3 regions of the Bradyrhizobium sp. UNPA324 genome follow, and region 3 is predicted to be linked to each of the others. Evidence: predicted binding sites of a transcription regulator. Region 3 holds the regulator's gene; each other region holds the start of a gene.
What was found. The regulator LexA, encoded in region 3, represses DNA repair genes until DNA is damaged. The targets are predictions, from matches to a motif close to TGTTCNNNNTGTGTTCNG.
Positions count from the first base shown of each region.

Region 1 (10,500 bases), 2.0 Mb from region 3:
GCCGGGACAAGCCCGGCCATGACGGGCGGAGAAAGCCGAGGCATCGTCGCTCCCTCCTCACCCGCTTTCTGATGACGCTGCCGGCGGCCGTCGTGTCGTTCGTGTTCTCCGCCGCCCCCGCCTTCGCCGACCTCAAGATCTGCAACCGCATGTCCTATGTGGTCGAGGCCGCGATCGGCATCGACGACAAGGCGGCGACCGCGACGCGCGGCTGGTTCAGGATCGATCCAGCGACCTGCCGCGTGGTGGTGCAGGGCACGCTGATCGCCGACCGCATTTTGCTCAACGCCCGCGCGCTCGGCGTCTACGGCGCGTCCCCGATCCCGCAGAGCGGCAGCGACATGCTCTGTGTCGCGCAGGACAATTTTGTCATTGCGGCGGCCCGGCAATGCCGCAGCGGCCAGGCCCAGGCCGCGTTCACGCAAGTGACGCCGACGCAAGGCGCGGACGGCAACCTCGTTGCCTATCTCGCCGAAGATTCCGAATATGACGACGAGCAGGCACGGCTTGCCGGCATCCAGCGGCTCTTGGTGATCGCAGGCTATGACGCAGCGCCGATCGACGGCGTCGACGGGCCGAAGACGCAAGCCGCGCTGGCCGCGTTCCTGAAAAGCCGCGGCTTGTCGCCGGACATCGTGGGCTCGCAAAACTTCTTCAAGAGCATGGTCGATGCGGTCCAAACGCCGTCTGCGACCGGCCTCACCTGGTGCAACGACACGCCGCACAAGGTGATGGCGGCGATCGCGACCGACGACGGCAAATCCGTGACCAGCCGCGGCTGGTATCGCATCGATCCCAAGACCTGCCTGCACCCCGATGTGACCGGCCAGCCGAAGCAGATCTTCAGCTTCGCGGAAGCGGTCGACGCCGACAACCGGACGGTCAAACTGAAGGATCGGCCACTGAATTGGGGCGGCGACAGGCAGCTGTGCACGCGCGAGACCAAGTTCGAGACCAATGAGCAGACCGATTGCGGCGCGCGCGGATTTTCGGCAACGGGCTTTGGCGCGGTCGACATGTCGAGCGGCGGCAAGACGCTGCGGTTTGCCGTGCCGTGATGGTGTTTGGGTGATTGAAGCGCTGGCGCAAAGAACTCCGCTGTCGTCCCTGCGAACGCAGGGACCCATAACCCCAGGGAGCAGTCGTGGCGCGAGGTGGCAACTCCGAGTCTTCGCCAAACCACTTCCTGTGGTTATGGGTCCCGGATCGGCGCTCCGCCCTGGACAACGCTACGCGTTGCCAAGAGCTGCGCTTGTCCGGGACGACAGCGGAGAGTGGGCAACGCTTGCGTGTAACCAGTAGAGACCTGCAATGACCCCACCCCGCAGCTTCAGCCACGTCGACACCTGGGTGTTCGACCTCGACAACACGCTTTATCCGCATCACGTCAATCTGTGGCAGCAGGTCGATGCGCGGATCGGGGAGTTCGTCTGCAACTGGCTGAATGTCGGCCCGGAGGAAGCGCGTAATATCCAGAAGGATTACTACCGGCGCTTCGGCACCACCATGCGCGGCATGATGACCCTGCATGGCGTTTCCGCCGACGACTATCTCGCCTACGTCCACAAGATCGATCACTCGCCGCTGGAGCCGAACCCGGCGCTCGGCGAAGCCATCGCTAAATTGTCGGGCCGCAAGCTGATCCTGACCAACGGCTCGGTCGACCACGTCGATGCGGTGCTGGCGCGTCTTGGCCTCGGCTCGCATTTCGACGGCGTGTTCGACATCATCGCCGCCGAGTTCGAACCGAAGCCGGCGGAGCAGACCTACCGGAAATTCCTCTCCGACCATTCGGTCGACCCGACCCGCGCCACGATGTTCGAGGACCTCGCCCGCAACCTCACCGTCCCGCATGAGCTCGGCATGACCACGGTGCTGGTGGTGCCGGATGGAACGAAGGAGGTGGTGCGGGAAGACTGGGAACTGGAGGGCCGGGACGCCGCCCATGTCGACTACGTCACCGATGATCTGACGGGGTTTTTGGCTGGGTTGTCCCACCCAACGTAGCCGTCATACCCCGCGAAGGCGGCTATCCAGTAATCACCAGCATCTCGATTCATCACGACGGCTGCGGCGTACTGGATCACCCGCTTTCGCGGGTGACGATACCGAACCAAGCTTGACTCTCCCGGCTCAAATCCCGAAAAAGCGCTCCAATTCACGCGAAACCACGCCCGCCCAGAGGAAGTCCCGATGTCCCTTGCAGCCCTCGAATCCACCATCAACAGCGCCTTCGAGGCGCGCGAGACCCTCTCGACGTCGACCAAGGGCGAGATGCGCGAGGCCGTGAACCAGGCGCTGGAGACCTTGGACAAGGGTGAGGCGCGCGTTGCCGAGCGCGGCGCTGACGGCAAGTGGAAGGTCAATCAATGGCTGAAGAAGGCCGTGCTGCTCTCGTTCCGCCTCAACGACATGGGCGTCATTCCCGGTGGCCCCGGCCAAGCGACCTGGTGGGACAAGGTGCCCTCGAAGTTCGAAGGCTGGGGCGAGAACCGTTTTCGCGACGCCGGCTTTCGCGCGGTGCCGGGCGCGGTCGTTCGCCGCTCGGCCTTCATCGCCAAGAACGTCGTGCTGATGCCGTCCTTCGTCAATCTCGGCGCCTACGTCGATGAGAGCACCATGGTCGACACCTGGGCCACCGTCGGCTCCTGCGCGCAGATCGGCAAGCGCGTGCACATCTCCGGCGGCGCCGGCATCGGCGGCGTGCTCGAGCCGCTGCAGGCCGAGCCCGTGATCATCGAGGACGATTGCTTCATCGGCGCGCGCAGCGAAGTCGCCGAGGGCGTGATCGTGCGCAAGGGCGCGGTGCTGGCGATGGGCGTGTTCCTGGGAGCCTCGACCAAGGTCGTCGACCGCGAGACCGGCGAAGTCTTCATGGGCGAAGTCCCCGAATATTCGGTGGTGGTGCCCGGCGCCCTGCCCGGCAAGCCGATGAAGAACGGCCAGATCGGACCCAGCACCGCCTGCGCCGTCATCGTCAAGCGCGTCGACGAGCGCACGCGCTCGAAGACCAGCATCAACGAGCTGCTGCGGGATTGAGACTCTCTCCCCCTCTCTCCGTTCTTACGGGGTGAGGGGCCTCTCTCCACATGCGAGATCGTCGAGAGACCTGTACCCCCTCACCCGGATTGCTTCGCAATCCGACCTCTCCCCGCAAGCGGGGCGAGGTGAAGAGAACCCGTTCGAACCCCCTCTCCCCCCATCGCGACCAATCTTCGGGCGGCCCGCGCCGCCCGGAGCTTCTCGCATGGACTGGACCTGGTACCTCTTCCGCTTCGACGGCCGCATCAACCGCGCTTTGCTGTGGCAGGCGCTGCTGATTGTCGCACTCCTGGCGGGCTTGCTCGAGATCGCAGGTCAAGTCATCGGGATCGTCGGAGGAACCAGATCCACCCTGAAGCTCGGCATCGAGCTGGATTTCGACTTCGGTCTCGACGACCTCTTCAAGCTGGTCGATCCGCGCGCCTCCCACTCACGGGCATCCACCGACCTCGCGACCGCAATCCTCAAGACGTCCGGCATGGCCCTGTTCTTCTGGATTTATCTCGCGACGGCGGTCAAGCGACTGCACGATCGCAACAGAAGCGGCTGGTGGATCAGCCCGTTCTTCTTCATACCCGGCCTATTCAACCAGTTCTCCGATCTCCTGCCCAAATCAAGCTGGATGCTTTCGCTCAACCTAGCCGCCGCGCTCCTATGGCTGTGGGGCCTCTTCGAAATGTTCTGCCGGTCGGGCACCTCGGGCCACAACCGGTTCGGCCCCGATCCGCTCCTTGAGATCGACGACAGCGCGGCATCGCCCGCGCCCCCTGCGAAAAGTTGGGACCAGAGCCGCGAGATCGAAATTGTCCCGCCCAGTGCTAGCCCACCCGGCGGCATGCATGTTAAGCGGGGCGCATGACTGATGCTCTTTCCATTGCCCGCGATCTCATCCGCTGCCCCTCGGTAACCCCGGCCGACGCCGGTGCACTCGGGGTGCTCGAAAAAACCCTCGGTGCCGCAGGCTTCATTTGCCACCGCGTGACGTTTTCCGAAGCCGGTACCGCCGATGTCGACAACCTCTATGCGCGGATCGGCACCGAAGGTCCGCACATCACCTTTGCCGGCCATACCGACGTGGTGCCGCCGGGCGACGAGAGCGCCTGGAGCGTCGGCGCGTTCTCGGGCGAAGTGAAGGACGGCGTCCTGCACGGCCGCGGCGCGGTCGACATGAAGGGCGGCATCGCCTGCTCGGTCGCGGCGGTGCTGGAGCATCTCGCCGCCAACGGCGGCAAGCCGCGCAGCGACGGCAAGGGCTCGATCTCGTTCCTGATTACCGGCGATGAAGAAGATGTCTCGATCAACGGCACCATCAAGCTGTTGCAATGGGCCGCCGAGCGCGGCGAGAAGTTCGATCATTGCGTGCTCGGCGAGCCCTCCAATGTCGAGACGCTCGGCGACACCATCAAGGTCGGCCGCCGCGGCTCGCAATCCGGCACGCTTTTCGTCGACGGCGTGCAGGGCCATGTCGCCTATCCGCACCGCGCCTCCAATCCGGTGCCTGACATCTCGCGGTTGATCGTGGCGATCTCCGACGAGCCGCTCGACCATGGCAGCGCGCAATTCCAGGCCTCCAATCTCGAATTCACCTCGGTCGACGTCGGCAACAAGGCGAGCAACGTCATCCCCGGCGAGGCCCGCGCCAAATTCAACATCCGCTACAACGACAACCACACCCAGGCGTCCTTGCGCGAATTGGTCGAGACGCGCCTCGCCAAAGCCTGCGGCAACCGCATCAAGGCCCGCATCGTCTGGGAGCCCTCGAACTCCAACGTATTCGTCACCAAGCCCGGCCCGTTCACCGATCTCGCGGTCTCCGCGATCGAGGAGGTGACGGGGCGCAAGCCGGAGCTGTCGACATCAGGTGGCACGTCGGATGCGCGCTTCATCTCCAGCTATTGCCCGGTGATCGAGTTCGGCCTGGTCGGGCAGACCATGCACCAAGTCGACGAGCGCGTGCCGGTGACCGATCTGGAGAAGCTGACGAAGGTCTATCGCGGGATTTTGACGCGGTATTTTGGGTAGGTCCCCATCGGCACCCAGATCTCCGCCGTCATGCCCGGGACAAGCCCGGCCATGACGCCAGAGATGGCATCAGGCGCTAATAATCCACCTTCATCAGATACAGCCCCTCCGGCGGCGCCACGATGCCGCACGCGGCGCGGTTGCGTGCGGCGAGCGCTGCGGAGAGATCGTCGGCGGTCCAGCGGCCTTCGCCGACCCAGACCAGCGAGCCCACCATCGAGCGGACCTGGCTGTGCAGGAACGAGCGCGCCGAGGTGACAATCGTGATCTCGCGGCCATCGCGCATCACGTCGAGCTGATCGAGCGTCTTCTCCGGCGACTTGGCCTGACACTCGGTGTCGCGGAAGGTGGTGAAATCGTGCTTGCCGAGCAGGCGCTGCGCGGCCGCATGCATCGCCTCGGCATCGAGCTTACGCGGCACGCGCCAGGCGTGGCCGGCGTCGAGGGCGAGATTGGCGCGGGTGTTGATGAGGCGATAGCGGTAGTGCCGCTTCACGGCCGAGAAGCGCGCCTCGAAACTATCGGGCACGATGTCGGCTTCGAGCACCGCGATCGGGTGCGGGCGCAAATGCGCGTTGAGCCCGTCGCGAAACCGGCCCGGCGGAAACTGCTTGTCGACGTCGACATGCGCGACCTGGCCGCGCGCATGCACGCCGGCATCGGTGCGCCCCGCGCCATGGACCCGAGCGTCGACACCGATCATTGCTTTCACGGCCGCTTCCAGCGCGCCCTGCACCGAGGGCAGCGTCTCCTGCACCTGCCAGCCGAAAAACGGTGCGCCGTCATATTCGATGGTGAGCTTGTAGCGGGGCATCAACCGAACCGCATAGGCGGCTTGACGGGCACACCGCGTAAAAAGTCCGCGGCCTGCATTCGGGCCTTGCCTTCGCGCTGCAGTTCGAGAATGCGGATCGCGCCGTCACCGCAAGCAATGGTGAGATGCTCGTCGAGCACTTCGCCGGGAGCGCCCGAACCTTTCGCCAATTCGCAGCGCAGGATTTTCACGCGTGCATTCTCGCTGACGCCGGCGAGCTCGGCCCAGGCACCAGGAAACGGCGACAGGCCGTGGACGTGACGCAGCACGGCATGCGCGGGCTTGGTCCAGTCGATCCGTGCCTCGGCCTTGTCGATCTTGGCGGCATAGGTGACACCGTCCTCGCTCTGCTTCTTGAGTTGAAGACCGCCGCGAGCGAGCGCGGCCATCGCGCGCACCATCAAATCGGCACCGAGTCGGGACAGGCGATCATGCAGATCGACCGCAGTCATGGTGTCGGTGATCGCGAGGCGCTCGGCCATGGCGACGTCGCCGGTATCGAGACCGACATCCATCTTCATCACCATCACGCCGCTCTCGGCATCGCCTGCCATGATCGCGCGGTTGATCGGCGCAGCGCCGCGCCAGCGCGGCAGCAGCGAAGCGTGCAAATTGTAGCAACCGAGCTTTGGCGCATCGAGGATCGCCTGCGGCAGGATCATGCCGTAGGCGACGACGACGGCTGCATCGGCGTCGAACGCACGAAACTCGTCAAGCGCTTCGGGAGTCTTCAGCGTCTTCGGCGTCAACACGGGCACGCCGAGTCGTCGCGCGGCCTCCTCGACCGGGGTCGGTTGCAATTGCAGACCGCGCCGCCCGCCCGGCTTCGGCGCGCGGGTATAGACGGCTGCGATCTCGTGGCCATGCGCGACCAGCTCAAGCAGCGTCGGCACGGAGAAATCAGGCGTGCCCATGAAGATCAGGCGAAGGGACATGTGGCAGCGTTCGGTTAAGAGTTCCGGTTCTCCGTCATGCCCGGGCTTGTCCCGGGCATCCACGTTCTTGGCGGTACAGGAAGCAAGGCGTGGATGGCCGGGTCAAGCCCGGCCATGACGGCTGGGAAAAATGACGCCCTACTCCGCGCGCTTGGCGGCTTTCTCGAATTTCTTCATCACGCGGTCGCGCTTGAGCTTCGACAGATAGTCGACGAACAAGACGCCGTTGAGATGGTCGATCTCGTGCTGGATGCAGGTGGCGTAAAGGCCTTCGGCGTCCTCTTCGTGCACCTTGCCATCGAGATCGGTGAAGCGCACGCGCACTTTCGCAGGGCGCTCGACCTCCTCGTAATATTCGGGGATCGAGAGGCAGCCTTCCTCGTAAACGGACAGTTCCTCGGAGGAGGCGATGATCTCGGGGTTGATGAACACGCGCGGCAGCGGCTTGGTCTCGCCGTTCTCGTCGCGTTTGGCGAGGTCCATGGTGATCAGCCGCAGCGGCTGCGCGACCTGGATCGCGGCGAGGCCGATGCCGGGCGCGTCGTACATGGTTTCAAACATGTCGTCGGCAAGCTTGCGGATCTCGGCCGTGACCTTCTCGATCGGCTTGGAGACCAGACGCAGCTGCTTGTCGGGCAGGATGATGATTTCTCTGAGGGCCATGGCCGCGATTTAAGCCCCATGCCGGATGCGGTCAATGCGGCGAGGAACCCCGTTAACTCCTCGCTAACCATAAAACTTCAGCTTTCGTTAACCATAAAGATTAGGGGGCGGTCGACCCACAGGCGTTCGCTATTCGTTCGTGCCCCCCGGCGAATCGGCTAGAACGGTCGGCATGAACGAGATCATTTTCACGTTGGGCGACTGGCCGGTGCGCACGATCGACGCGCTGATCGGCTTCGGTGCGCTCGTCCTCATCCTGCTGGTGGTAATTGCGGTGGCGATCGCGCGATCCGGGCGGCGCGGCGCGGAACTCGCGATGGCGCACGCGATCCGGGCCGACGAGCTCGAGGAGCGCCTGAGTGAGGTGCTGCGGGCCCAGAGCGAATCCTCCGGCCGGGTCGATGCGATGACCCAGGCGCTGGCGGGACGTCAGGCCGAGATGGCGCGGGCGGTCAATGAGCGGCTGGATTCGGTGACCCATCGCGTCGGCCAGTCCATGGAACACTCCACCCGCAACACCATGGAGAGCCTGCGCGCGCTGCATGAGCGGCTCGGCATCATCGACAGCGCGCACAAGAACCTCACCGATCTCACCACCCAGGTGACGACCTTGCGGGATGTGCTCGCCAACAAGCAGTCGCGCGGCGCCTTCGGCCAGGCGCGGATGGAGGCGATCGTCCAGGACGGGCTGCCGAAGGGATCCTACGAGTTCCAGTTCACGCTCTCGACCGGCAAGCGGCCGGATTGCGTCGTGTTCCTGCCGGACCAGCGCCCGCTCTGCATCGACGCCAAGTTTCCGCTGGAGGCGATGACGGCGCTGCACGACGCCCGCAGCGACGAGGAGCGGCGCGTGGCCACGCAGCGGCTGCGCGGCGACGTGATGAAGCATGTCAGCGACATCGCCGAAAAATATCTCGTCACCGGCGAGACCCAGGAGATGGCGCTGATGTTCGTGCCGTCGGAATCGGTCTACGCCGAGATCCACGACGGTTTCGACGACGTGATCCAGAAGGCCTATCGCGCCCGCGTCGTGCTGGTGTCGCCCTCGCTTTTGATGCTGGCGATCCAGGTGATGCAGCAGATCATGAAGGACGCGCGCATGCGCGATGCCGCCGACCAGATCCAAACCGAGGTCATCAAGCTCGGCGACGATCTCGGCCGCCTGCGCGAGCGCGTGGTCAAACTGCAGAAACATTTTTCCGATGCGAACGAGGACGTCCGCCAGATCCTGATCTCCGCCGACAAGATCGAGAAGCGCGCAGGACGCATCGAGGAGCTCGATTTCAGCAAGGCGGATGCGCCGGAGGGACCGCGGCTGGTGGCGGCGGCTCCGGGCGAGCTGTTTCCGCGGAAGCTCCAGGCGGGGGAGTGAATTTAAGGCACACTGTCGTCGCCCGGCTTGACCGGGCGACCCAGTATCCCAGAGACGGCAGATGGGCGCACGCGGCTACTACGCTTACATCCTCGCCAGCACGATCGGCGGCACGCTTTACATCGGCGTGACGAACGATCTCATCCGCCGTGTGGCGGAACACAAATTGCAGCTGATTGAGAGCTTCACGAAAGAATACGGCGTCGTGAAGCTGGTCTATTTCCGGGCAATTCGACGATCCCGAGAATGCGATCAAGCGAGAGAAGCGGCTAAAGAGTGGAAGCGCGACTGGAAGATCGCGCTGATCGAGAAAGACAATCCAGACTGGAACGACCTCTATCCGGGGATCGCGGGTCCTCCATAACTTCGGCCTCTGGGATACTGGGTCGCCCGGTCAAGCCGGGCGACGACAGCTCACCTGTAGGGCCAGAATCTGCTAACACCACCCCATGACCGCCCCTGACGCGACCTCCTCCGCCGCGACCGATGCTCCCGCCGCCTCCTGGCGCGACAGCCTTGCCGTGTACCTGCAGCCGCGGGTGCTGATCGTGCTGTTCCTCGGCTTCTCCTCCGGCCTGCCGCTGGCGTTGTCGGGCTCGACGCTGCTGGTGTGGATGCGCGAGGCCGGGGTCGACCTGAAGACCATTGGGCTGTTCGCGCTGGTCGGCACGCCCTACACACTGAAATTCCTGTGGGCGCCGCTGGTCGACGCGCTGCATGTGCCGCTGTTCACCCGCGCGTTCGGGCGGCGGCGCGGCTGGCTGCTGTTCTCGCAAGCCCTGCTGATCGTCGCGATCCTGCTGCTGGCAATGACCGACCCCGGGCGCTCGCCGTTCTATGTCGCGCTCGGCGCGCTGCTGGTGGCGACGACGTCGTCGACGCAGGACATCGTGGTCGATGCCTTCCGCGTCGAGAGCCTGCCCGAGAGCGAGCAGGCCGCCGGCATGGCGGCTTACGTCGCCGCCTACCGCATCGGCATGCTGGTCTCGACCGCAGGCGCGCTGTTCATCGTCTCGGGCTTCGAGAGCACGGGCATCACGCGCACATCGGCCTGGATGTGGGGCTATATCGTGATGGCGGCGATGGTGCTGATCGGGACGATCACCGCACTGGTCGCGACCGAGCCCGAGCAATCGGTCCAGGCTGAAGCTGCGACGAAAACAGAGACCGCGTTCACGCGGGTGCTGCACGCGGCGATCGGGGCTTTCTCGGAGTTCCTGTCGAGGAAAGACGCGCTCGCCGCGCTTTCCTTCGTCGTGCTGTTCAAGTTCACCGACGCCTTTTCCGGAACGATGACCGCGCCGTTCGTGATCGACCTCGGTTTCACCCGCAACGACTATGCGGCAATCGTGAAGGGCGTCGGCCTCGCCGCCACGCTGATCGGCGGCTTTGCCGGCGGCTTCGTCGCACGGCGTTACTCATTGGCGACATCGCTCTGGATCGGCGGCGTGGTGCAGGCGCTGGCCAATCTCTCCTTCTCCTGGCTCGCCATCGTCGGCACCAATCAATGGGCGCTGGCGTTCGCCATCTGCGCAGAGAATTTCACCAGCGCCGTCGGCACCGTGATCTTCGTGGCCTACCTTTCGGCGCTGTGCCAGAACCCGCTGCACACGGCGACGCAATATGCGCTGCTCACCGCGCTCGCGGCGGTG
Region 1 is NZ_LFJD01000004.1:2,433,592-2,444,091, reverse strand. It holds gene UNPA324_RS11940 (DUF1036 domain-containing protein) at 1-1,058, shown strand, start outside; gene UNPA324_RS11935 (pyrimidine 5'-nucleotidase) at 1,312-2,007, shown strand; gene dapD (2,3,4,5-tetrahydropyridine-2,6-dicarboxylate N-succinyltransferase) at 2,194-3,039, shown strand; gene UNPA324_RS11925 (DUF805 domain-containing protein) at 3,248-3,901, shown strand; gene dapE (succinyl-diaminopimelate desuccinylase) at 3,898-5,064, shown strand; gene truA (tRNA pseudouridine(38-40) synthase TruA) at 5,141-5,878, opposite strand; gene fmt (methionyl-tRNA formyltransferase) at 5,878-6,813, opposite strand; gene def (peptide deformylase) at 6,952-7,476, opposite strand; gene UNPA324_RS11900 (DNA recombination protein RmuC) at 7,649-8,848, shown strand; partial or broken gene UNPA324_RS11895 (GIY-YIG nuclease family protein) at 8,910-9,212, shown strand; gene UNPA324_RS11890 (AmpG family muropeptide MFS transporter) at 9,298-10,500, shown strand, end outside.
Region 1: the regulator LexA is predicted to act here: its motif matches at 7,600-7,617, upstream of UNPA324_RS11900 (DNA recombination protein RmuC).

Region 2 (10,500 bases), 2.7 Mb from region 3:
TCCGCGGCGTTTACCAGCCGACGCGGGGGGCGGCAACTGCCTGCTCGCCCTACGGCTGCTCCATCCGTTCATGACGTGCTGATCGGCGTTCCCCGGATGCTGCACAACGCGCCGCCTCTTGGCGGCGTGGTGCGCTGCTGATCCGGGGTCCAACCGCTGGCGCCCTGGGTCCCGGCTCGCGCTTTGCGCGTCCGGGACACGAGAGTCCCTAGAACACCTTGCGGATCCAGTTGTGGGGATCGTTGGTGCGGCCGTACTGGATGTCGACGAGCTGCTTGCGCAGGCCCATGGCGACGGGGCCGGCGGCGCCGCCCGAGATCTCGAAATCGCCGCTGACGGAGCGCACCTTGCCGATCGGCGAGATCACGGCCGCGGTGCCGCAGGCGAACGCTTCCTTCAGCTTGCCGCTGGCCGCATCCTTGCGCCACTGGTCGAGCGAATACGGCTCCTCGCGCACAGTCTTGCCGGCATCGCGGGCGAGCGCGATGATGGAGTCGCGGGTGATGCCGGGCAGGATCGTGCCGAGCGGCGGCGTCGAGAGCGAGCCGTCGTCGAACACAAAGAAAATGTTCATGCCGCCGAGCTCCTCGATGTAGCGGCGCTCGATCGCGTCCAGGAAGACGACCTGATCGCAGCCGTGCTGGATCGCTTCGGCCTGCGCGCGCAGGCTCGCGGCGTAATTGCCGCCGCACTTGACGGCGCCGGTGCCGCCGACGGCCGCGCGCGTATAGTTCTCCGACACCCAGATCGACACCGGCGCGGGACCGCCCTTGAAATAGGAGCCGACCGGCGAGGCGATGACCGCGAAGATGTATTCGGACGACGGCTTGACGCCGAGGAAGGTCTCGCTCGCGATCATGAAGGGCCGCAGGTACAGGCTGCCATCGCCGCCCGGCATCCAGGCGCGATCGATGCGCACGAGCTGCTCGACCGCCTCGATGAAGACATCCTCGGGCAGTTGCGCCATCGCCATGCGGTCGGCCGAGTCCTTGAAGCGCCGCGCATTGGCGTCGGGGCGGAACAGGTTCACGCCGCCGTCGTCGCGCTTGTAGGCCTTCAGACCTTCGAAGATCTCTTGCGCGTAGTGCAGGACGGCCCCGGCGGGATCCATCTGGAAGTTGGCCCGCGCCTCGATCTTCGCCTCGTACCAGCCACCCTTGGCTTGATTGTAACGGACGATCGCCATGTGATCGGTGAAGACCCGCCCGAAGCCGGGATCCACCAGCTTGGCCACACGGTCCTTTTCGGATGTCGGATTGGTTGCGGGCTGGATGTCGAATGTCATGCTCATGTCCTTGGCTCCCGCTGCCGGTATCGGCGCTGTTCTGGCGCCCGCCTGCCCCGTTCGGGGCCAGCTGGCTGGATTGGTTTCCGGCTGGACCACCGCCAGCCTTGTTACGGCCGGTTTCCCGTGGCCAGCATGTCGGGCAGGACATGCTTTTGCGGGAGACGGAAGTCCAGTATGTTTTGCCGAAATGCCGCTCGACAATCGCACGGTAGATCTGATCCGGCCGTCGTCGCCTGTCCGGCTGTTTTCGCCGTCCTGCTTCGATGACACCCGCCGCGAAACGATCTAAAATTTCGTCCGGGTTGTTCGTTTTGTAACATTGAACCCAAGATACGTCAATATGCCTGACATAAATTTCGCGACTTCCTCTCAAGATGCCACCGAGCCTCGGCCGGCCGCAGGCGATGGAGCCAATTTGCGCTGGGATATCATCGAGCTGCTGTTCTTCGCCTACCGCGATTTCGTCGGCGATCCCGACCAGGAGCTGGAGGCTTTCGGCTTCGGCCGGGCTCATCATCGGGTCATGCACTTCGTCTATCGTTATCCCGGCCTCAAGGTTGCCGATCTGCTCGACGTCCTGCGCATCACCAAACAGTCGCTCGGCCGCGTGCTCAAGCAGCTACTGGACGAGGGCTATATCGTGCAGAAGACCGGCGACAATGACCGCCGCCAGCGCCTGCTCTACGCGACGCCGAAGGGCGAGGCGCTGGTGCAGAAACTTGCCGGTCTGCAGACCACGCGGATCACCAAGGCGCTCGCCGAGATGGGTCCGCAGGATGCCGAGACGGTCAAGCGCTTCCTGCGCGCGATGATCGATCGGGACGATCCGGACAAGGTGCTCGAGACCATTTTCGCTTCCGTCAATCAAACCACCAAGGAGTGACCGTGACGCTCGCTGCCACTCTCGCCCGCCCGCCGGCGCGCCCGGCCGACGACGCCCCGCATCTGCTGCTGGTCGACGACGACCGCCGCATTCGCGATCTGCTCTCGCGCTTCCTTGCCAGCGAGGGCTATCGCGTCACCACCGCCGCCAGCGCCGGCGATGCACGATCAAAATTGCTGGGTCTGCATTTCGACCTCTTGATCCTCGACGTCATGATGCCCGGCGAGACCGGCTTCGATCTCGCGCGCTTCATCCGCACATCCTCCTCGGTGCCGATCGTGATGCTTACGGCGCGCCATGAAGCCGAGGCCCGCATCGAGGGCCTGCAGATCGGCGCCGACGATTACGTGGCAAAACCGTTCGAGCCGCGCGAGCTGGCGCTGCGCATCAACAACATCCTCAAGCGCGCCGCCCCGCCGCCGCAGGCCACGACGATCGAGAAGATCGCCTTTGGTCCCTACGTCTACCATCTCGATCGCGGCGAGCTGCGCCAGGGCGAGGAGGTCATCCACCTCACCGACCGCGAGCGCGAGATGCTGCGCATTCTCTCGGAGACGCCGGGCGAGACCGTGCCGCGCAGCGCGCTGACCGGCAATGGCAGCGTCAACGAGCGCGCCGTCGACGTGCAGATCAACCGCCTCCGGCGCAAGATCGAGACCGATCCCGCCAATCCGCTGTTCCTCCAGGCGGTGCGCGGCATCGGCTACCGGCTGGTGGCCTCGCCATAATCAAGTGAAGCACGCCAGATGAGCACGATCGACACCGGCCTGACGCTTTTGAAGAGCGCCGCCGGCCGCGTTTCGGCGGCCAATGGCTGGATGGGCCACGCGTTCAAGGGCTGGATGCCGACCGGCCTCTATGCCCGCGCGCTCCTCATCATGATCGTGCCGATGGTGGTGCTGCAATCGGTGGTCGCCTTCGTGTTCATGGAGCGACACTGGAACACGGTGACGCGCCGCCTGTCGGCCGCGGTGGTGCAGGACATCGCCGCACTGATCGACGTCTACAAGGGCTATCCGCAAGATAAGGATCGCGATCAGATCCGCCGCATCGCGCAGCAGCGGCTCGGCCTCGTCGTCGATTTCCTGCCCGCCGGCGACATGCCGCCGCCGGGACCAAAGCCGTTCTTCTCGCTGCTCGACCAGACCCTGTCGGTGCAGCTCGGCCGCCAGATCGGGCGCTCGTTCTGGATCGACACGGTCGGCCGCTCCAATGTCGTCGAGATCCGCATCCAGCTCGACGATGCCGTGATGCGCGTGTTCGCGCAGCGCAGCGCCGCCTATGCCTCAAACTCGGAGATCTTCCTGTTCTGGATGGTCGGCACGTCCTCGATCCTGTTGATCGTCGCCGTGCTGTTCCTGCGCAACCAGATCAAGCCGATCCTGCGCCTTGCCGACGCCGCTGAAAGTTTTGGCAAGGGCCGCGAGGCACCGAACTTCAGGCCGCGCGGCGCCCGCGAGGTGCGGCGCGCCTCCGTCGCCTTCCTCGAGATGAAATCGCGCATCGAGCGCACGATGGAGCAGCGCACCGCGATGCTTGCCGGCGTCAGCCACGATCTGCGCACCATCCTGACCCGCTTCAAGCTCGAGCTGGCGCTGATCGGCGACAGCCCCGAGCTCGAGGGGATGCGCAAGGACGTCGACGAGATGTCGATGATGCTTGAGGATTACCTCGCCTTTGCGCGCGGCGATTCCGGCGAGCAGTCGCAGCCGACCGACATGGCGCAGGCGCTCGAGGAGCTGCGCGGCGATGCCGAGCGCCACGGCCATACCGCGACCGTCGCCTTCCACGGCCTGCCCGTGGTGACGGTGAAGCCGGCCTCGTTCAAGCGCTGCCTCGCCAACCTCGTCACCAACGCGGCGCGCTACGGCAAGAGCATCGCCATCACCGGCCAGCGCGATCACCGTTATTTGACCGTGACCGTCGACGACGACGGGCCGGGCATTCCCACGCACTTGCGCGAAGAGGTGTTCAAGCCGTTCCTGCGGTTGGACAATGCCCGCAACCAGGACGAAGGCGGCACGGGCCTAGGCCTTGCCATCGCCCGCGACATCGCCCGCTCCCACGGCGGCGACATCACCCTCGGCGACAGTCCGATGGGGGGATTGAGGGCGAGCGTGAGGATTCCGGTGTGACGGACGTAGCCGCCGTTAGACAGCTTGCAGTTGCTCGGCAAGGTCAATGAAGCTGGTCGCATAGACGTCGAACCAGCTCTCGGGCGAGATATCGGGCGCGGCCTCGGGGCCGAACTCCAATGCGCGAGGCACGAAAGCCGTCTTCATGCCGAACGCGCGCGCCGCCTTCAAATCGTATTTGTGGCAAGCAACCATCAGGATCTGATCCGGCCGGTAGCCGAGATAATCGACGGCGAGTTGATAGACCGCCGGCGCGGGTTTGTAGCTCCTGGCCAGCTCCGCCGTCAGCACGGCATCGAATGGCAGGCCGGCATTCCTGACCAGGGCGATCACGCTGGCCATGCCAGCGTTCGACAACGTCGACGTCAGATAATGTCGACGAAGCCGCGTCAGCCCCTCGACTACATCCGGCCAAGCGTCGAGCCTCGTCCACACATTGTTCAGCTCATCACGCTCGGCATCATCGAGGCGATCCGACAAGCTTCGCGTTTCCACAAGCTTGTCCAACGCTTCCCGATAAATGCGGTCGACCCGCAACCAACCGCGATGGCCGGCAATCACGGCATTCATGGAAGCGCGGTAGAGTTCGCGCCACTCTGTTGACAGGGCCGCCCAGTCGATGTCGAGCCCCTTAGTCTCATTGATCGCGGCACCGGCGCGCAGGATCGGCTGGTAGAAGTCGACACAGGTGCCTTGAACGTCGAACGTGATTGCCTTGATGTCCGCAAGCCCGTTCGCATTCATCTCCGCACCCGTTCCTACTTCGGCAGTAGCGCCTTCAGCTTGTCCATATCGCGCACATTCATCTTGAAGCCGCCGGGCATCACGATGTCACCGGGCTTCTGATCCGGCTTGCAGGCCCCCAGCCACTTCGCGTCGAGTTGCATCGTCGTATCGCGCCCCGCCGCACCGGCAGCGCCGCCCTGCGCGTGCGACGAGGTCTTCACCGTGTAGGCCGAATTGAAATCACCGGTGATCTCGGCGTGCGAGGTCGTGCTGATGCCGGCGACGCTGCACTCGGAATCGCTGACATAGCCGGTGGCGGTCTTCTTGATGTCCTGCTTGGAGCATATCTGCTTGGCCATCGGCGAGACGTTGTTGTTCATCTCCTTGTCGACGGTCTCGTCGGTACAATGCTGCATGGTCATCTCAGGCATGGGCGTGCCGGTCCTGACCATCTTCATTTCCCAAAGACCGGCCTTGCGCACCGGCAGATCGTCGGCGATGGCGCTGCCCGCCGACACCACGAGGCAAAGCGTCGAGCCGAGCAAAGCGAGTTTGCGCGTCATGCGAGAAGCTCCCGACTAAGACTAGCGGCGTTACGACAACGCCTCAGTAGAGCGTGCGGATCGGCTGGTCGGCGGCGCCATAGGGCACCCAGCGGCAGGAAAACGAGATATAGCCGCCCTCATAGGCCTGCACCCCAAGGAATTTCACGACCTTGCCATAGCGCGCGCAGTGATCGACCGCCACTTGCCGGGCATCGACCTGGGTCGCCATCGAATAGGCGATGATGCCGCCGGTGTCGTTGCCCTTGAATGGCGGCACGTAGTCGGCGCGCGCCGACTGGCTCGCCATCATACCCAGGGCAAGAAAGCCCGCGGCCGCAATGATTCGCATTCCCGTCACTCCGATTTCCTGGCCGCCAGTCTACGGTGCCGGGATGGAAGTGAAAAGAACCGAAGCCCTGCCGACCGCGACACTGTGGTCAACTCCTGGCGAAGTGTTGCCGCGCTGCACTTGACCTCCCCCGGCCTTCGCGGCACCGTCCCACCTTCGCAAGACCTTAGCTGTCCGGATTGAACATGCGCGCGCCCTCCCTAAAATCATTCCGCTATGCCGCCGTGCTCGGCCTCATGTTCGGGGCGGTGTCGCTCGGCGAGGCCAGGGCCGCCAATCCGCTGGAGATGAATTTTTGGCTGAGCGGACCGCGCTATGACGGCGCCGTCGCCGATTGCGACAGGGCGCTGCCGACGATCGCGACCGAGTTCTGGGAAAAGGAAAGTACGTTCTGGAATTCCTCGTTGAAGATCACCGGGTTCTCCGCCGTTCACGAGACCGCGTTCCGGCCCTGGCAGTCCGACAACATTCCCCGCCGCTATTGCACCGCTGACGCCATGCTCAACGACGGCAAGGTGCGCAAGGTGCATTTCTCGCTCATCGAGGATGGTGGGTTCGCCGGCTACGGCAGCGGCGTCGAATGGTGCGTGGTCGGGCTCGACCGCAACTGGGCCTACAATCCGGCCTGCCGCGCCGCCAGGCCTTGAGTTCGAAGCGCCCCGATTCGGGGCGGTCAGCGGTCAAACGGCGTCGGCTGAATTTTGTTCTTGAAATGTTCCTGTCGCCTGCTAGGCTTCCTTGCACAGTCTAGTTGAGGGGCGTTGCCATGTTTCATTCCAGATTGCATTCCTTCTCCCGCCTGGTGATCTCGCTGGCCCTTTCCCTGATCCTTGCCGCGGGCCTCGCCTCGTTCGCCGGTGACGCCAAGGCCCAGGACAAGCGGCAGAACGCGCCGGGCGAGTTCGATTTCTATGTGCTGTCGCTGTCATGGTCGCCCTCGTTCTGCGAAGAGGCGGCCGAGCGTGGCGGCCGCTCCCAGATCCAGTGCGGCGGACGGCCCTACGCCTTCGTGGTGCACGGGCTGTGGCCGCAATATGAGAACGGCTTCCCGGAATATTGCCAGCGGCCCGCGCCGCGGCTGAACCGCAGCATCGTCTCCTCGATGCTCGATCTGATGCCGGCGCCGGGGCTGATCTTCAACGAATGGGACAAGCACGGCACCTGCTCGGGCCTCGCCGACCGCAGCTATTTCGAGACGATCCGCAAAGCGCGCGCCGCGATCAAGATTCCGGCCGAATATCTCGATCTGTCGCAGGCCAAGACCGTGGCGCCCGCGGAAGTCGAGGAGGCCTTCATCAAGGCCAATCCGGGGCTGAGCAATGCCGCCGTCTCGGTCACCTGCAACCGCACTCGGCTCTCCGAGGTCCGCATCTGCCTCAGCAAGGACCTGCAATTCCGCGACTGCGATGAAACCGATCGCCGCGCCTGCCGGCGTGAGCAGGTGACGATGCCGCCGATCAGGGGCGGTTGATCCCATCGTTGCGCGCGCTGCACTCTCCTCTTGTGCCCCGGACGCAGCGCCGCGCCACTTCGGCGGTGCGCTGCAGAGCCGGGGCCCATGCTGCATAGGACTCCATGCCCCCTGTTGGGTCCCGGCTCGGCAGCGCAGCGTTATACGCTGCGACGCGTCCGGGACACGTGATTGTGCCTCTTTGCTCAAGCCATCACGTGGCGTAGTGCTCTTCTCATGAACTATCGCCACGTCTTCCACGCCGGCAGCTTCGCCGATGTCATCAAGCACATCGTGCTGGCGCGCATCATCACCTATCTGCAGGACAAGCCGGGGGCGTTCCGCGTCATCGACACCCATGCGGGAGCCGGCCTCTACGACCTCGACAGCGACGAGGCGCGCCGGAGCGGTGAATGGCTGACCGGCATCGCGCGGCTGATGCAGGCCCGCCTGTCGAACGAGAGCGCGGCGCTGACCAAGCCCTATCTCGACATCGTCCGCGCCTTTAATCCGAAGGGCGAGCTCAAGGCCTATCCGGGCTCGCCGCTGATCGCGCGCGGCCTGCTCAGGCCGCAGGACCGGCTCGTCGCCTGCGAGCTCGAGCCGAAAGCGCGGAAAGCGCTGATCGGCGTGCTGCGCCGCGACGAACAGGCCCGCGTGGTCGACCTCGACGGCTGGGTGGCGCTGCCGGCCTTCGTGCCGCCAAAGGAGCGGCGCGGCCTCGTGCTGATCGATCCGCCCTTCGAGGCCAAGGACGAGTTCGAACGGTTGGGCGAAGCCTTCTCCACCGCCTACGCGAAATGGCCGACCGGTATCTATATCATCTGGTATCCGGCCAAGAACCGGCGTGCCACCGACACGCTGGCCCAGACGGTGGCGCGGCTCGCAGCTGCAGCAAAACCACCTGGAAAATGTCTGCGCCTCGAGTTCAGCGTCGCGCCCCAGCTCGATGGCGGGGCGCTCGCCTCCACCGGGCTGCTGATCGTCAATCCGCCCTACACGCTGCAGGGCGAACTCAAGACCATCCTGCCCGAGCTGGAAATGCCGCTCGGCCAGGGCGGCGCTGCCAGATTCCGATTGGAGGTACCCAAGCCTTAAAGCAAGGCCGTAACACTCCGGCATTCTTGGGAAAAATATGCAGGAGCGGTAGTCAATCTGCAGAGAACCGTATTATGCTGTTTGCGTGACTGGCTTTACGTTCCGCTTCCGCGAATGGTTGCGGCGGAGTGAAGGCCTAAGAAAGATCCGGCCGGACCGTTAGGGTCCGTCCAAGGATGGCCAGCTCTCCCGGGCTTCGTAACGCCCGGTCATGTCGTGACGTGAGTCTGCGTCGCGGCGGAGGAGCAATGAGGGGGAGTTTCCCGATGGCCATGACGGGAACGGTTAAGTTTTTCAACGGCGAACGCGGCTACGGTTTCATCAAGCCCGACGACGGCGGCCGCGACGTCTTCGTGCACATTACTGCTGTGGAGCGGGCCGGCCTGAAGGACCTTGCGGAAGGACAGCGCATTACTTTCGAAGTCGAACCGGACAAGAAGGGGAAGGGACCGAAGGCGGTCAACCTGGTCATCCTTTCCTAGCGGGCCTGACGCAAAACACCCGGCGCAATTACGTCGCGCAATACTTGGCGCAAAAAATACTTGGCGCAAAAAAATCCCGGCCGCGAGCGGCCGGGAGGTTGTAGTCCGGTATTTTCTTCTTCAGCTATCAGAAACGATAGTTCACGCCTGCGCGAACAACGCTGGCGCTATAGCCGTTTGACACGCCCGTAATTGCGAACTGACTCGTCGACAGATCGATGTAGAGGTATTCGAGCTTGGCGCTCCAGTTCGGAGCGAGGCCGACTTCCGCGCCGGCGCCAATGGTCCAGCCCGCGGTGGTATGCGATTCCGCCCAGCCGAAAGTCTGCCCACGCAGCTCGCCGAAGGCAAGGCCCGCGGTGCCGTAGAAAAGCACGTTGCTGAAGGCATAGCCGGCGCGCCCGCGCAGGGTGCCGAACCAAGGATTGGAGAATTTCCACGGCGCGAAAGTATCCTCGGCGCCGGTGGCCTGGATATCGCCCTCGACGCCGAACACGAACGGGCCGTTCTGGAAATTGTAGCCGGCCTGCACGCCGCCGACGAAGCCCGACGGCTTCGAGGGATTGTTGTCGACCGAACCCCATTCATAGCCGATGTTGCCGCCCAGATAGGGACCCGCCCAGCTATAGGCATTGAGCGGCTGGTTGACGGTATAGGGGGCGCGCTGCCCGTAACTGAGATCGGCGGCCTCTGCCGAAGCTGTCCAGCCGGCTGCAACCAACGCGGCCGCGCCCACAACGAGCCTCTTCATCACACACTCCAACGCAACTGCCGTCACCGGATGCGGCCGGCGCCTGCGCCGCCGCGCGAGGCAAAACCGCATGGTTACGGAACCACCACTTTTTCGCGTAAGATTTATCGAGAGTTTTAAGTTAAAGGGCTGTTAAGCTGGGTTACCGAGCGCTTAACAGACTTAAGGAAGCGTTACCGGGAACTGCGCCGCCGTCCTGTGCGTGCCGCACGGCCGGAACTTCAAATCGGCACCCCCAGCGCCTAAATTCGCCCCATGGTTCACGATTCCACCGACAATCCTGACGACCGCGCGCGCAAACTGCCCCAGGCTGCCGCGAGCGACACGCCGCCCGACCTCGATCCCGCGACGACCGGCGGCGACGACGAGGACGAGGCGCGGCTGCCCGACATCCTCGAAGAGAGCGGCGCGGTCGGCGAAGAACCGCTTGCGACCGGTCACGAGGCGATCGAGCGCGCGGTCCGCCTCGCCCCGACCTCGCCCGGCGTCTATCGCATGCTCAATGCGAATGCCGACGTGCTCTATGTCGGCAAGGCCAAGAACGTCAAAAAGCGCCTGTCGAACTATGCGCGGCAAAGCGCGCCGCAGCCGGCGCGCATCCTGCGCATGATCGCGGCCACCGTGACGGTTGAGATCGTCTCGACCAACACCGAGACCGAAGCGCTGCTGCTGGAAGCCAACCTCATCAAGCAGCTGCGGCCACGCTTCAACGTGCAGCTGCGCGACGACAAGTCGTTTCCCTATATCCTGATCACCGGCGACCATTGGGCGCCGCAGATCCTGAAACATCGCG
Region 2 is NZ_LFJD01000004.1:7,146,086-7,156,585, forward strand. It holds gene hisS (histidine--tRNA ligase) at 1-1, opposite strand, end outside; gene UNPA324_RS34265 (branched-chain amino acid aminotransferase) at 209-1,291, opposite strand; gene UNPA324_RS34270 (MarR family winged helix-turn-helix transcriptional regulator) at 1,629-2,171, shown strand; gene UNPA324_RS34275 (response regulator) at 2,168-2,899, shown strand; gene UNPA324_RS34280 (ATP-binding protein) at 2,918-4,306, shown strand; gene UNPA324_RS34285 (haloacid dehalogenase type II) at 4,322-5,050, opposite strand; gene UNPA324_RS34290 (DUF3617 domain-containing protein) at 5,065-5,595, opposite strand; gene UNPA324_RS34295 (hypothetical protein) at 5,639-5,926, opposite strand; gene UNPA324_RS34300 (hypothetical protein) at 6,112-6,573, shown strand; gene UNPA324_RS34305 (ribonuclease T2 family protein) at 6,693-7,397, shown strand; gene UNPA324_RS34310 (23S rRNA (adenine(2030)-N(6))-methyltransferase RlmJ) at 7,614-8,474, shown strand; gene UNPA324_RS34315 (cold-shock protein) at 8,741-8,956, shown strand; gene UNPA324_RS34320 (outer membrane protein) at 9,084-9,707, opposite strand; gene uvrC (excinuclease ABC subunit UvrC) at 9,963-10,500, shown strand, end outside.
Region 2: the regulator LexA is predicted to act here: its motif matches at 6,629-6,646, upstream of UNPA324_RS34305 (ribonuclease T2 family protein).

Region 3 (10,500 bases):
GCCCGACGAGCAAACGCAGCAGATGGTCGAAGCCAACGAAATGATCGATATGCGCATGCGAGACAAAGACCTGGTCGACGCGTCGGATCTTCCGTGGCGCCAGTGAAGCAATCTCTCCAATATCGAACAGCAGACTTCGCTTCTCGAACAGCGTTTCGACATAGACTGTCGGATCGCCGTAGCGGCCGTTAACGAGGCTCGGATGGAAAAGCGGTCGCATGACGAGCTATTCTGCTGCAACAGTTCCCAATGCGTCTCCCCTCATCTTAGCTGACGGCGATGGATTCCGCACCGGGCAGGACCGAGCTAGAATACATCATTCGGATCGAGGAGAGAGCCATGAAACTCGTTTCAAGCGCCTTCGCCGATGGTGCCGCAATTCCGCGACGGTTTACCTGTGACGGCGAAAATCTTTCGCCACCTCTGCAATGGAGCGACGCGCCGGAGGGGGCGCGGAGTCTTGTCCTGCTCTGCGACGATCCCGATGCGCCTGCCGGCAAATGGCATCATTGGGCAGTCTACAACGTTCCGCCGGCGGTCACGGAATTTGCGATCAACGCTGCGCAGAACGCCAGAATGAAGCAAGCCGTCAACGATTTTCGGAAGGTGGGCTATGGCGGCCCGTGTCCACCGCATGGCCATGGGCCTCATCATTATCACTTCCGACTGCTTGCCCTCTCGATCGAGGGCCTGCCGGCAAAGGCCAATGCATCCTGCGCCGACGTCGAGCGAGAGGCGCGCAAGCACGTGATCGCGGAAGCGACCCTCGTCGGTTGGTATGAGAGGTAGGCCGGCGAAAAAATGCCCTAGATGTCGTAGTAGAGATGGAACTCGTAAGGGTGAGGGCGCAGCCGGATTGGATCGACCTCTTTCTTTCGCTTGTAGTCGAGCCAGGTTTCAATCACATCCGCGGTGAAGACATCGCCGCGTAGCAGGAATGCGTGATCGCGCTCGAGCGCGTCAAGTGCCTGATCCAGCGATCCCGGCGTCGACTTCACCTCGTTCGCCTCCGCAGGCGGGAGGTCGTACAGGTTCTTGTCGATCGGGCTGCCCGGGTCGATCCGGTTGTCGATGCCGTCAAGGCCGGCCATCAGCATTGCAGCGAAGGCCAGGTAGGGATTGCAGGACGGATCGGGTGAACGAAACTCGACGCGCTTTGCGCGCGGATTCGGCGAATACATCGGAATCCGGCAGCAGGCGGAGCGATTGCGCTGGGAGTAGACGAGGTTGATCGGAGCTTCATAACCCGGCACCAGCCGCCGGTAGGAGTTCGTGGTGGGGGCGCAAAGCCCGCACAACGCCCAGGCGTGGCTCAATAGCCCGCCGATATAGTAGCGGCCGAGCTGGCTCAACTCGGCATAGTCAGCTTTGTCGTAGAATAGATTGGTCTCACCCCTCCACAGCGATTGGTGAACGTGCATGCCCGAAGCGTTGTCCTCGAACAGCGGCTTTGGCATGAACGTCGCGGTCTTGCCGTGCTGATGCGCGGTGTTCTTCACCACGTATTTGTAGATCATCAGATTGTCGGCCATGCGGGTCAGCGTGGTGAAGCGCATATCTATCTCGTTTTGACCGCCGGTCGCGACCTCATGGTGATGGGCTTCGATCTGGATCCCCAGCGATTCCATCGTCAGCACCATTTCGGTGCGTAGCGCCTGCATGCTGTCGGTTGGGGGAACGGGAAAGTATCCCTCCTTCGGGCGCGGTTTGTGGCCCAGATTCGGTGCTTCCTCTGCGCCGGTGTTCCAGCTGCCTTCGCTGGAATCGATTTCGTGCATGGCGTAGTTGATGCCCTGTCCGTAGCGTACGTCGTCGAATACGAAGAACTCCGCTTCCGGGCCGAAGTAGCTCGTATCGGCCCGCCCGGTGCCCTTGAGGTGGGTTTCGGCTTTCTGGGCTATGTAGCGGGCGTCCCGGCTATAGGATTGGCCGGTCACCGGGTCTCTGATGTTGCAGATGAGGACCAGCGTCTTTGCCTGACTATAGGGGTCTACGAAGGCCGTCGCCGGATCCGCGACAACCAGCATGTCGCTTTCCTGGATCTCCTGGAAGCCGCGGATCGATGAGCCATCGAATCCAATGCCCTCATTGAGGGCATCGGCATTCACCGCGCTTGGCGGGACGGAAAAATGTTGCCACATCCCCGGCAGGTCGGTGAACCGCAAATCGATCATCTGGACGTTGTCGTCCTTGATCGCCTTCACGAGATCGTCGGCTGTCGCACATTTCGCAACCATGGCTTCGCTCCCAGATCAGCGTCCTGAGATCGCGTTGCCGTTCGGCCGCAACCGAGCGGCTTGCGACGGACTGTGGTCCACGTTCAACGCTGGCGCCGCGTCAGCCTCAGTCCGGCATGGCGCAGCTCGCAGTCAGGCAGTTTTGCGCGCGCGGCGGCCGCTTCAGCTTTGGTGTGGCCCGCGCATGAGCTTCATGGCGTCTTCGATATGCCGCCAGGTTCGGGCCAGTTCGAGCTCGCCCTTTGACTCGAGATCGATGGCGTTTTGGGCGGCTTCGGCAATGGCTTTGGGGCCATGTGCTTCCAGCAACTGCCGCGCATAGTCGTGGATTTCCATTTCTCGCATGGCGTCATCTCCCTCTTGTTCCGGGCGCGAACTGGGTAGGCCGGGAGCGGTAGACATTGACACCTGTCAAGCTCGGACAATCTGCATCCTGGTGCGCCGCACTCGCAAGGGCCTTTGCAGGGCATGGGTGGCCAGGATTGAACGCAGGTTCCGGACCGGCAGTCGCGGCAACACAACGCAGGCCGGAGGGATGATTCTTCAACGGTGCGCCCCATATAAATACCAGAGGGGAGGTGAGCATTATGCGCATCCAACATTGGCAAGACGCTGCCAGCCTGTTGGTGGGCGTGTGGCTGGTCCTGTCGTCCTTCGTCCTGGGTTCATCCGGGGCGGCGGTCTGGATCACCATCGCGCTTGGGCTCGGCGTCATGCTGTTTGCCGTAGAGGCCTTTGTCATCCCGTCTTACCTGGAAGAGTGGGGCGAAATGCTGCTGGGCCTAGCGCTGTTGCTGGCGCCTTGGACCATTGGCTATGACCAGGCGTCAACCACGGCGAGCAGCGTATTGTCTGGTCTGCTGGTGATCCTGCTCAGTGGCTGGGAGCTGATGACCGATCGTGACTTCAGCGCCTGGTGGCACGATCGCTGGCATCACCCGGCCGGCTGAAACAGCAATCGGCCGAACTCTCCGCCGACCGCTATGCGCCGGCGGCCGGAGGCGAGGCTCGACTTGACCATGCCGCGGACAACGTGTGGGCGTGACGAGGATCCGAATGATCGTTATCGCGCTGAGGGGCCGATGCGGCCATGGTGCAGGGCCTTGCGGTCCTGCACCAAGACTATTCCGTCACGATGCCGTTCTGGGCTCGATCGGTTGCCAGATGCTGATCTTGCGCGTCTCCGGCATTAGGAAGACAGCGAGCACGAAGCACACCGCAGGCACCGCAATCGGGTAGATCAACGCGTAGCCGATGCTCCCGGTCGCCGCAAAAGCCGCCGACGTGATGAACGGCACCAATCCACCACCCCAGCCGTTGCCGATGTGGTACGGCACCGACACTGACGTGTACCTGATCCTGCCGGGAAAGAATTCCGCCAGAAACGCGCCGACCGGCCCGTACACCATCCCGACATAGCAAACCAGGATGAAGATAATGAAGATCGCAATGGGGTAGTTGATGTTCCCGGGCTGCGTGACCGTTCCCAGCCATAGGTACAGCGGATAGTACGTGATCGCTGCGAGCAACATGCCGCCCAGGATTACCGGCTTGCGGCCGATCTGATCCGACAGCCAGCCGAAGAAAATCAGGCTCGGTGTGGCAATCAGCAGCGCGGCTCCCACGATGTAGGCGGAGGTCAGCGGGTCCACCTTGGAGACCTGCTGAAGGAAGTACAGCGCCCAGAACTGACCGCTGTACCACACCACGCCCTGTCCGATCAGGACGACGATTGCGATCCCGATGAATTTGACGTTCGAGCTGAGGAAAGCCTCCTTCCACGGATTCGTCGTCATCTGGCCGCGGGCCCTGATCTCCTGGAAGATCGGCGTCTCCTGGAGCTGGAGCCGAATATAGATCGCGATGGCTACCAACAGGAATGACACCAGGAACGGAACGCGCCATGCCCACTCGTCGAAGACCTGATTGCCGAACCAGGTCCGTGTCAGGATGATCACGCCCAGTGACACCACGATGCCGAGAGTCGGAGAGGTCTGTAGCCAGCCGGTGTAGTAGCCGCGCTTGTCATCCGGCACATGCTCCGCGACATAGGTGATGGCGCCGCCATATTCGCCGCCCAGGCACAGACCCTGGATCATGCGCAAGCCGAATAGAACGAACGCCGCCGTGAGACCGATGGACTGGTAGGTCGGGATCAACCCGATTGCCCCCGTACCCAATCCCATTCCGCTCAGCGTGACCAGGAATGTATATTTTCGCCCGACCCGGTCGCCCATCCATCCAAAGAGGAAAGCCCCCAGTGGACGGATCAGGAATCCTGCAGTGAACAGCGCGATCGTGCTGAGGAGGGCTGCAACCGCGTGGGTCTGCTCGAAGAACTTAACCGACAGAACTGCGGCCAGGCTGCCAAAGATATAGAAATCATACCATTCGATGACGTTTCCCACCGACGCGGCAACAATCACGCGGCGAAAATCGCTCGGTACTTGAACTGCCATGTGCTGCTCCTATCAAATTCAAACGCTACTCCTGGCGCCTTTCAGCGCCCATTCGCGGCGGCGTACGACGCTACAGGCGAGAATTGCGAGTTGCGTCCGCTGGTCTCAGGGCTGCTTGAGTCACCTGAGAAAGAGCTCCAGCGGTCTCTTCGGTACCGCGAGCTATCACGCCTGCCCGTCGGCCGGGGAGGCGTAGAAGCAGTGTAATCCTGCCGGGGCTGGCTTCTTATGAGACTTTCGGCTCAATCGACCTGAAGCGAGGCTGCCCCGATCCGAGATGGAACGGTCGCCCATCGCGCCGGACGGTTTTGTCACGAACGAACGGAAAGGCCTCTCAGACGTTGTGTGGGTCCAACAAGGATCCCACCATGCAGAACATCGCAGAGCATATGGAAGTCATCGGCGCCGACGGCGTCCATGTCGGCACCGTCGACAAGGTCGAAGGCAACCGCATCAAGCTGACCAAGAAGGACAGCGGTGAGGGCAGCCACAAGGGCCATCATCATTTCGTCGACAAGGGCCTCGTTGCCGAGGTCGAGGGCAACAAGGTGCGGCTGTCGGCCAAGGCGTCGGTGGCCGTGACGATGGAAGAGGAAAAGTAGGGGCGCCTTCCCGCGTTCCCGATCTGTACCGCTATTCGCCTGACCGCACGTTCCGGTAGCTTCAGTGCCAATCGCGTCGCGTAAGGTGCAGGGAAATGGCGGAGCCGGGCCGGCCAGTACGCGCCCAGGGAGTTGTCGGGACGTGGCCGGTCGGCCGCGCTGCGCCCGCCCGCGGCTTTGTTCCGGCCGGCTTTGGCATCTGGCCTGCGATCGTCGAGACATTGCGGGAGTGGGCCCGCGCCGAAGCTGGCCCCGGGCGCCTGCTACCGTGGGTGCCGGTCGCCTTTGGCGGCGGCATCGCGCTGTATTTTGCCGCCGATCACGAGCCGGTGCTGTGGGTTGTCGCCACGACGGCCGCCGCACTCCTGCTCGGCGCGATCCTGTTGCGGCGGAGCCGGCTGTTCGCCGCGGCGCTCATGATTGCGGCGGTCGCTTCCGGCTTTGCCGTGGCGACCTGGAAGACCGCGCGCATCGCGCATACCGTTTTGGCAAAACCGCTCTATTCGGTGTCGCTGTCGGGATTCGTCGAGACGCGCGACATCCGTGAGCGCACCGATCGCTTCGTGCTGCGCGTCACCGCCATGGAGGCGCAGCGCAGCGACGTCAAGCTGGAACGCGTCCGCCTGTCCGTGCGCAAGGGCACCGCGCCCGAGGTCGGCAGCTTCGTTCAATTGAAGGCGCGGCTGATGCCGCCGCTCTCGCCGATGCGCCCGGGCAGCTACGACTTTTCGCGCGACATGTTCTTTCAGGGCATCGGTGCCTCCGGCTTCGTGATGGGCGCGATCACGGCTTCAATACCGCCTGATGAAGGCGGCCTGCGGCTGCGCTATGCCGCCTTCATGCAGGGCCTGCGCGATGCGATCGATGCCCGCATCCGCGTAACCCTCGAGGGCGACAACCGCGCGATCGCAACCGCGCTGCTCACCGGGCGGCGCGATACGATTTCCACGCCCGTCAATGACGCGATGTTCGTCTCGGGACTCGGGCACGTTCTGTCGATCTCCGGCTATCACATGGCGGTGGTCGCGGGCGTCGTCTTCTTCGCCGTGCGCGCGCTGCTGGCGCTGATCCCGGGCCTGGCCGTCGGCTTCGCCATCAAGAAATGGTCGGCCGCCGCCGCGCTGGTGGCGGCTGCGTTCTATCTGCTGCTCTCGGGGGCAGAGGTCGCCACGCAAAGATCGTTCTTCATGACGGCGGTGGTGCTGATCGCGGTGATGGTCGATCGCCGCGCCATCACCTTCCGCACGCTGGCCGTGGCGGCGCTGATCGTGCTCGCGCTTGCGCCGGAGGCGCTGGTGCATCCGAGCTTCCAGATGTCGTTTGCGGCAACGCTCGGGCTGGTCGCGCTGGTGCAGATCGGCATGCCGAACCTGTTCGCATCGCCCGATCATTCCGCGACGGCGCGCGTCGCGCTGTGGGGCGGCCGCGAGATCGCGATGCTGTTCCTGGCCTCGCTGATCGCGGGGCTTGCGACCACGCCCTATGCCGCCTTCCACTTCCACCGCGTCACGCCCTACGGTGTGCTCGCCAATCTCGGCGCTATGCCGGTGGTCTCGGCGCTGGTGATGCCGGCGGGGCTGCTCGGCCTGCTCGCAGCGCCGTTCGGGCTCGACGGCATGTTCTGGTGGCTGATGGGCCTCGGCATCGACTGGATGGTCGCGGTTTCGCGCTGGGTGGCGGCATTGCCGGGCGCAGTGGGCCACATCCCGGCGTTCGGCATCGCGCCGCTGATCGCAGCGAGCCTCGTCATCATCCTGATGGGCCTTTTGCGCACGCCCTTACGCTGGGGCGGTGCCGTGGTGCTGCTGACTGCCATCGCCTGGGGCCTGTCGGTGCGGCAGCCCGATATTCTCATTGCCGGGGACGGCGCGAGCGTTGCCGTGCGGGGCGGGGACGGGCGTTTGCACCTGATCAGGGCGGGCAAGGACAATTTCCTGCTGAAGGAGTGGCTGGCGGCCGACGCCGATCCGCGCGATGCCGGCAATAGCGCGTTGGCCGAAGCGGTGTCGTGCGACGAGGCCGGCTGCGTCACACCGCTCGCCGACGGGCGGCTGGTCGCGCTGGCCTCGCGCATCGACGCGCTGGCGGACGATTGCAGCCGCGCCGCGCTGGTCGTGACGTCACGGTCTGCGCCACCCGATTGCGCGGCGATGGTGGTGGACCGGCAGCGGCTCGTCCGCCAGGGCGCGCTGGCTCTGACGCAGCGTGGCGACGGATTTGCGGTCCAGGCGGTGAGGGCGAGGGGCACGAACCGTCCCTGGTCGCCGGCGGCCGCCGGCGAGGGAGATTTCGAAGGAGCCCTCATGCCGAGGGCGGCAGCTCCGCGCAGCAAGGATGCGACCCCGTCCGAGGCCGATCTTCAGGCGGAGGACTGAGCCCCTGTCAGCCCATCGGCAGGGGCGTGACCGGCGGCTGGCTGTCGGCGACGATCTGCGGCTTGTGCTCGCGCTCGCCGACCGCTTGGGTCACCGGCAGCTGCAGCACGGTTGCGCGCTGGCCTTCGACGAGCTGAGTCACCAGCACGTACTTGCCATCAGGGAATTCGATCGCGTCATGATGGCGATCGGGAATGTGCGGATCGATCTTGCCGAACTTGCCGACGCGGGAGTTGACGGTGCGCGTCCAGATCCAGCGATTGTCGTAACGGACGTTGTCGGCGAAGGCGAGCTCCGTTCCCGGCAGCAGGCAGACCGCAACGGAGAGATCGGCCTCGGAGGCGAAGCCGCGCGTCGAGGTGCCGCGGAAGGTTGTCGTGACGATCGTCTCGCCGACTTCAGCGGGGCGCGTCGCGACGGCATGCAGGCTATAGTCACACATCGGGTGCTCCTCATGCGAAGATAGCGACCCGCACCCCTCTTGGAGGCGCAGGCCTCTGTCAGAGTATAAGCACCAACGCTCTGCTTGGTTGTAGGCGAATCTGCGGCTGGGATCCGTGCGCTGCGATCACATTATCTTTCCCGGATTCACTAGGAACAAAGCGGGCTGCAGTGCATTTGGACGGCGTCGTGTCAATGTCGTCGTGTCAATGACGGCAAATGCGACAGCCTGCATCCCAGCGCGATCGCGAGACTGCGTAATTGCATTGCGGGCGCTGCGGCGTGCGGCATTCACTGCCGAGTTGTTGCGGACATGGTGATGCGCTTGCGCGGCAGTGTCCCCGCGTGCCCATCCGCAATCAGCTCCGCGACGGCTGCATCTGCATCCAAACGATCCAGCGCTCGGCTGTCCTCTCGAACCCGAAAGGCCGTGAAGCGATGTTGCTTGGTGCAGTCCGCCGAGGATGTCGCCTGGAGGAGGGGGGCGGATAATCTGTGCAGAACCGGAAAGACTATCCAGCCGGAGCGGACATTCATCCGCTCCAATCTCTGATCGGCGATGCCGATCGAAGGAGCACGTAGGCGCCAAATGCTTCCGGATCGAGTCCTTTCCGGAATTAGTACTTCCGGTAAAGCCCGATCAGCTTGCCCTGAATCTTCACGCGGTTCGGCGGCAGGATGCGCACCTCATAAGCGGCATTGGCGGGCTCGAGGGCGATCGAGGCGCCGCGGCGGCGGAAGCGCTTGAGCGTGGCCTCCTCGTCGTCGATCAGCGCCACCACGATGTCGCCGGTATCGGCGCTCTCGTTGCGCTGGATCAGCGCCATGTCGCCGTCGAGGATACCGGCTTCGACCATGGAATCGCCGCGCACCTCGAGGGCGTAGTGCTCGCCCGAGCCGAGCATGTCGGGCGGCACGCTGATGGTGTGGCTGCGGGTCTGCAACGCCTCGATCGGCGTACCCGCCGCGATGCGGCCCATCACGGGCACCGCAACGGGCCGCTCGCCCTCGTCCACGGATGGGCTGGAGCTCGCGCGGATCTTACCGAGATTGCCCTCGATGACGCTTGGCGTGAAGCCGCGCCGGGCGCCGGCGGCAGCCTGGAGCTCCGGCAGCTTGATCACTTCGATGGCGCGGGCGCGGTTGGGCAAGCGGCGGATGAAGCCACGCTCCTCGAGCGCGGTGATCAGGCGGTGGATGCCTGACTTCGAGCGCAGGTCGAGCGCATCCTTCATCTCGTCGAAGGAGGGCGGCACGCCGCTTTCCTTCAAACGTTCGCTGATGAACCGCAGAAGCTCGTATTGTTTGCGCGTTAACATCTCGACCAAAGTCCCCCGGTTGATGTCGTTCGATTCCGAGACGATGAGTTCAGCGATAAGCCGCTACATGCTCGAAACAAATCATGAACGGACACTATATGTTCGATACATGTTCCGCAACTGCTTAATTTACCGTGAACGAAGCGAAACTCGCGCAATGCGTGTGGCCGAGCGCTCAGACGGGGAGCCGTAGCACCTCGCAAGGGCTGCCGGCCTCGGCCTTCGGCGCGAACGGTGGGCGCACGAGAAGTACCTGTGCCGCAGCAAGATTCGCAAGCAGAGAGGAGTCCTGGTGGCTGACGGGAATAGCGACGGACGTGCCGTCGTCGCGCAGCTCCAGGCGCGCGCGCAAGTAATCCTCGCGCTGGTCGTTGGCGCCGAGGTCGCGGCCCAGCACGGCGCGCTCGCGACGATGATGAATCACTGAATGGCCCGACAAAGCGCGAATCAGCGGCACCATGAACAGGAACGCGCACACGTAGGACGACACCGGATTGCCGGGCAGGCCGATCACGCGCATCGCGCCGAGCCGTCCGTGCATCATCGGCTTGCCGGGCCGAATCGCGATCTTCCAGAAGGCCATCGAGATGCCTTCGCCCCGGAGCGCCTGCTGGACCAGATCGTGGTCGCCGACCGACGCGCCGCCGGTCGTGATCAGGATGTCAGCGCCGCTCTCGCGGGCGCGGCGGATCCCGGCGGAGGTGGCCTCCATGGTGTCCGCGGCGACACCGAGGTCGATGGTCTCGGCGCCCTCGCTGCGGGCGAGCGCGTGCAGGGCGTAGCCGTTGGAATAGACGATCTGGCCGTGCCCGGGCGTGGTGCCCGGCATCACCAGTTCGTCGCCGGTGGCGAGGATTGCGACCCTCGGGCGGCGGCAGACGGCGAGCTGCGGGTGGTTCATCGCGGCCGCAAGCGCGAGATCGCGCTCTGTCAGACGGGTTCCCTTGCGCAGGAGGACGTCGCCTTCACGGAAATCGACGCCGGCCGGGCGGATGTGCCGTCCGGTGATCGCGGCTTCCTTGATCGTGACGCTGGTGCCGTCCGCGACGGTGTCCTCCTGGATCACG
Region 3 is NZ_LFJD01000004.1:4,476,011-4,486,510, reverse strand. It holds gene UNPA324_RS21590 (ribonuclease Z) at 1-220, opposite strand, end outside; gene UNPA324_RS21585 (YbhB/YbcL family Raf kinase inhibitor-like protein) at 340-789, shown strand; gene glnA (type I glutamate--ammonia ligase) at 807-2,237, opposite strand; gene UNPA324_RS21575 (hypothetical protein) at 2,400-2,582, opposite strand; gene UNPA324_RS21570 (SPW repeat domain-containing protein) at 2,825-3,187, shown strand; gene UNPA324_RS21565 (MFS transporter) at 3,368-4,696, opposite strand; gene UNPA324_RS21560 (DUF2171 domain-containing protein) at 5,065-5,298, shown strand; gene UNPA324_RS21555 (ComEC/Rec2 family competence protein) at 5,394-7,673, shown strand; gene UNPA324_RS35230 (hypothetical protein) at 7,681-8,115, opposite strand; gene lexA (transcriptional repressor LexA) at 8,732-9,433, opposite strand; gene UNPA324_RS21540 (molybdopterin molybdotransferase MoeA) at 9,609-10,500, opposite strand, start outside.